DNA from 2 places in the Siminovitchia sediminis genome. Region 1 is predicted to be linked to the other one. Evidence: predicted binding sites of a transcription regulator. Region 1 holds the regulator's gene; the other holds the start of a gene.
The links. Region 1 encodes LexA, which represses DNA repair genes until DNA is damaged. Its sites were predicted from a motif close to CGAACATATGTTCG; they were not measured.

Region 2: a site for LexA is predicted at 648-661, ahead of uvrB (excinuclease ABC subunit UvrB). Genes of this name have one in related genera too.

Annotation. Positions count from the first base shown of each region.
Region 1 covers NZ_JBHUEO010000002.1:63,583-65,792, reverse strand. The annotation lists gene ACFSCZ_RS00745 (YneB family resolvase-like protein) at 1-227, opposite strand, end outside; gene ACFSCZ_RS00740 (hypothetical protein) at 256-453, opposite strand; gene lexA (transcriptional repressor LexA) at 611-1,240, shown strand; gene spoIIP (stage II sporulation protein P) at 1,310-2,210, opposite strand, start outside.
Region 2 covers NZ_JBHUEO010000037.1:50,591-52,800, reverse strand. The annotation lists gene ACFSCZ_RS12775 (PH domain-containing protein) at 176-589, opposite strand; gene uvrB (excinuclease ABC subunit UvrB) at 766-2,210, shown strand, end outside.

The DNA of each region.
Region 1 (2,210 bases):
TCATCTTGGATAAGGACCGCATGGATCCCGCCTGAAGAAATCTTTTCCAGCATATCCATCAAGCCGGGGCGTTCCAGGTTATAGCCGCTGGATGTATCATGAATAATCGCCTCAATTTGAAAGCCCCACCTATCGGCCGCAGCTGACAGCTCTTCTTCCTGCCTTTTTAAAGAAGTTTCCTGTGCCTGCTTCTCGGTGCTTACCCTGCAGTAAATGATTGCTCTCATAACCATTCCCCTTCTTTACCTTATTCTGTTATTCTATCACCTCTTGATGATTCAGAATGATCCCTTGGCTGCTTTTCTGCTGATCAACAAATGGCTCTCCGCTTCCCATGAGTTTATCTGTAGAAGGTGTTTCTTCTGTAAGATGAAATATAAATAAAATTCCCATAATCCAGGTAACAATGAAAAAGATTGCAAGGAAAGAATGCTTTTTAATAAATAAAATCATGCTTATCCATCCCCCCGAATATTTGTTCGTATTTACTATTGATTATAACAGAACATCCGTTTGTGTCAAACAAAAATTCGAACAACCGTTTGTATTACGGATGACCGCGTGCTATAATATGGATAATTCATAACAGAGATTAAAGGGTGTGAAATTATTGTCCAAGCTTTCAAAAAGGCAGGAAGCGATATTAAACTTCATCAAGGATGAAGTGAAGAAAAAAGGTTACCCGCCATCTGTACGCGAAATTGGGAAAGCCGTAGGCTTGGCTTCAAGCTCCACCGTTCACGGACATTTGGAGAGATTGGAAAGCAAAGGCTTAATCAGAAGGGACCCTACCAAACCTAGAGCAATAGAAGTTTTAAATCAGAAGGAACATGAACCTGCCATTCCTGCTAAAAATACTGTCAACCTTCCGCTTGTCGGAAAAGTTACAGCAGGGATTCCGATTTCGGCAGTTGAAAATATTGAGGAGTATTTTCCTTTTCCTGAACAGCTTCTTCCATCAGATGAGCATGTTTTCATGCTCGAAATTGTCGGAGACAGCATGATCGAAGCGGGAATTCTTGATGGTGACTTTGTGATCGTGAGACAGCAGCATACAGCCAATAATGGAGACATTGTTGTTGCGATGACTGAAGAGAATGAAGCAACCGTCAAGAGATTTTACAAAGAAAACGGCTATTTCAGGCTTCAGCCGGAAAATTCTGCAATGGAGCCGATTATCGTTGAGAACGTGTCCATACTAGGTAAAGTTGTAGGACTCTATAGAAGAAATATTCATTAATCCCGGGCCTATTGAAAGGCTCTTTTTTATGCCTCCATATGGATGGAAACCTGCAAGTGCGGTTCCCCCTTACTTTTGGGCTTCCAATGAATCGGAATTCTTCCAATAATACTCGCTGATGACTTCCGCTAAAGCGTCCGCTGTTCTATTTAATTCCTCAAGTGTATTGTCCACTCCCCCAATCTCGATCAGCAGCGCATTCTCTGCTAAATCCTGATTATAAATCCCGTCATTTCCACCCGCTCTCGGCTTTCCAAATACGCCCCGGGACAAGCCGGGATACTTTTTTTGAATAGCATGATGCAGATCTGTTGCAAATTTGGAGTTTTTTTCGTATTGAGGATGGCCCTCTCCAATGACAAAAAGTGTTTTTGCATAGTCTTTCCCTTTAATTTCCGTGGTAGTGACAGCCCGCCTTGACGAATCCCGGTGGATATCGAAATAAAATTGCACTTGGCTATTTTGATTCATCACCTCTTGGGCAATTTCTCTGGATACTTGATAGGACTGCCCATAATTCATACCTTTTGATTTTAGGAGCCCTTGAATATCTGTTTGATTTACCAATGTTTTAATGCCTTTTTCCTTCAGTTTTTCTCCCAGCCGTTTTCCGACCAGACTAATGTTTTTGTCCTTATGCCATGCCCGGCTCGGGTCTGTCACTCCCGGCAGCATCGGTAAAAATGATTCTGTGTTATGTGTTGAGTAAATAAAAACAACATGATCCTCCGTTTTCGGCCTTTCATTCGGGGTTTCCTGGCCCGGTTCTTCCTCATCCCCCCACATATCAAGGTCGCTGGGCGGCGGCGACTCAATAGGTAAGTTTGTAAAGTCAGTGCCTTTACCGGCTACAATAATTTTAGGGGTGGCTGCATTTAACCCCGGTATTTCACTGATTAAAAAAGATCTCATATTCCTTAAATTAATATTGGTAAACAACTCCAATGCGTCTCTGCCAAAGGAGCGTTCA
Region 2 (2,210 bases), on a different contig from region 1:
TACATATAGAAACGAGAGCAATGGCGCCGCCTGAGGTGTACGTTTGTTCTAATTTAGGCTGATATGTAAGAGGGAACGCAAAATCCCAATAACGGATCTGACGGTCAGGGAGGAGAAAATTCTGATGATAAAAAAGGATCTTCACCATGTGATTCGAGAGGAAGCCTCCCTATTCTCATACTTCGATCCGTTTGATGTGCGGGTTTTTCCTTAGCAAGTGCTCAAGAAAATCTTCGCGGCGTTTGGGGGAAATGGAAATGGTATCGTATTTTCCATAGTTAATTTCGATCTTGTAAATGGAAAGAGAGGGGGAGCTTATCGGATTTGTGGTGAAACGGGCAGATCGTATATCATGTATAGGGATCGTTTTTTTAATAGGGCCAAATATAATAAAGAGTTCATCCCCTGATATGATGTATTTCGTATGGAACCATATCCAGCCAAAGAAACCGATAAAGATGATGGAAAAAAATAGTCCCAATAAGTCCAATTCAACAAACAAGGATTTATAAAGAAGCCAAATGAACAGACCGATACTGGCCCACCAAACACTTCCTATCCAAATATCTCTTCGCGATGAAAATTCCATAGAACACACCTCACAACCTTCATACGAAACGAACATCCCAAAGTTTCAAAAAGTTGATCGAAAATACGTTCGCATACTTGTGGTTATGATTAGCCTGATTGTGGTAAAATGACTGTATGCCATATTTTTAATAATGATTGATCTATATAGATATAGAAAAACGGGAGGATGCCGGCGTGAAAAATGAGTTTGAAGTCGTATCGAATTATAAGCCTGCTGGCGACCAGCCGAGGGCGATCGAACGTCTGATAGAGGGATCTCAATCCGGGAAAAAATTTCAGACGCTTTTAGGAGCAACAGGTACCGGGAAAACCTTCACAATATCCAATATGATTAAAGAAGTGAATAAACCGACGCTTGTCATTGCCCATAACAAGACACTCGCAGGACAGCTCTACAGTGAGTTTAAAGAGTTTTTTCCAAAAAATGCAGTAGAATATTTTGTTAGTTTCTACGATTATTATCAGCCAGAAGCGTATGTTCCGCAGACGGATACATTCATTGAGAAAGATTCCAGTGTCAATGATGAAATCAATCGGCTCAGGCACTCGGCTACGACGGCTCTTTTTGAACGAAGGGACGTCATCATCATTGCCAGTGTCTCCTGTATATATGGTCTCGGTAATCCAGAAGAATATCGGGATCATGTTTTGTCGCTGAGGACTGGCATGGAAATTGAAAGGAATGAGCTGCTGCGCAGGCTCGTCGATCTGCAGTTTGCACGGAACGATATTGAATTCACAAACGGGACATTTCGGGTACGCGGGGATGTAGTGGAAATTTTTCCAATTGCAAGGGAAGATCAATGCATTCGGGTAGAGTTTTTTGGTGATGAAATTGACCGGATCCGCGTCGTGGATGCATTAACCGGAGAAATTGCCGGCGAACGCGAACATGCGGCTATCTTCCCGGCATCCCACTATGTAACAGCCGAAGAAAAACTGAGAATTGCCATCCGAAATATTGAACAGGAATTGGAAGAAAGACTCGCAGTTTTACGGTCGGAGGATAAATTGCTGGAAGCGCAACGGCTGGAACAGAGAACGCGTTATGATCTTGAAATGATGAGGGAAATGGGCTTTTGTGCAGGGATTGAGAACTATTCCCGCCATTTAACGCTAAGACCGCCCGGAGCTACCCCTTACACGCTTCTAGACTATTTCCCGGATGATTTTCTGATTGTTGTAGACGAGTCACATGTGACTCTTCCTCAAATTCGCGGTATGTATAACGGAGACCAGGCCCGGAAGCAAGTATTGGTTGATCATGGCTTTCGCCTGCCTTCTGCCCTGGATAACCGGCCGCTGAAGTTCGAGGAATTTGAAAAGCATATTCAACAAATCGTTTTTGTATCTGCGACTCCGGGTCCCTATGAATTGGAAAAAACACCGGAAATGGTTGAACAGATTATTCGACCGACCGGATTGCTTGATCCGACGATCGACGTTCGTCCGATTGAGGGGCAAATTGATGATCTGCTCGGAGAAATTAATGATCGAATTGAAAAGAATGAGCGTGTACTCGTTACAACGCTGACAAAGAAAATGGCGGAAGATTTGACAGATTATTTAAAAGAGGTTGGAGTGAAAGTTCAGTATTTGCACTCTGAAGTGAAAACCTT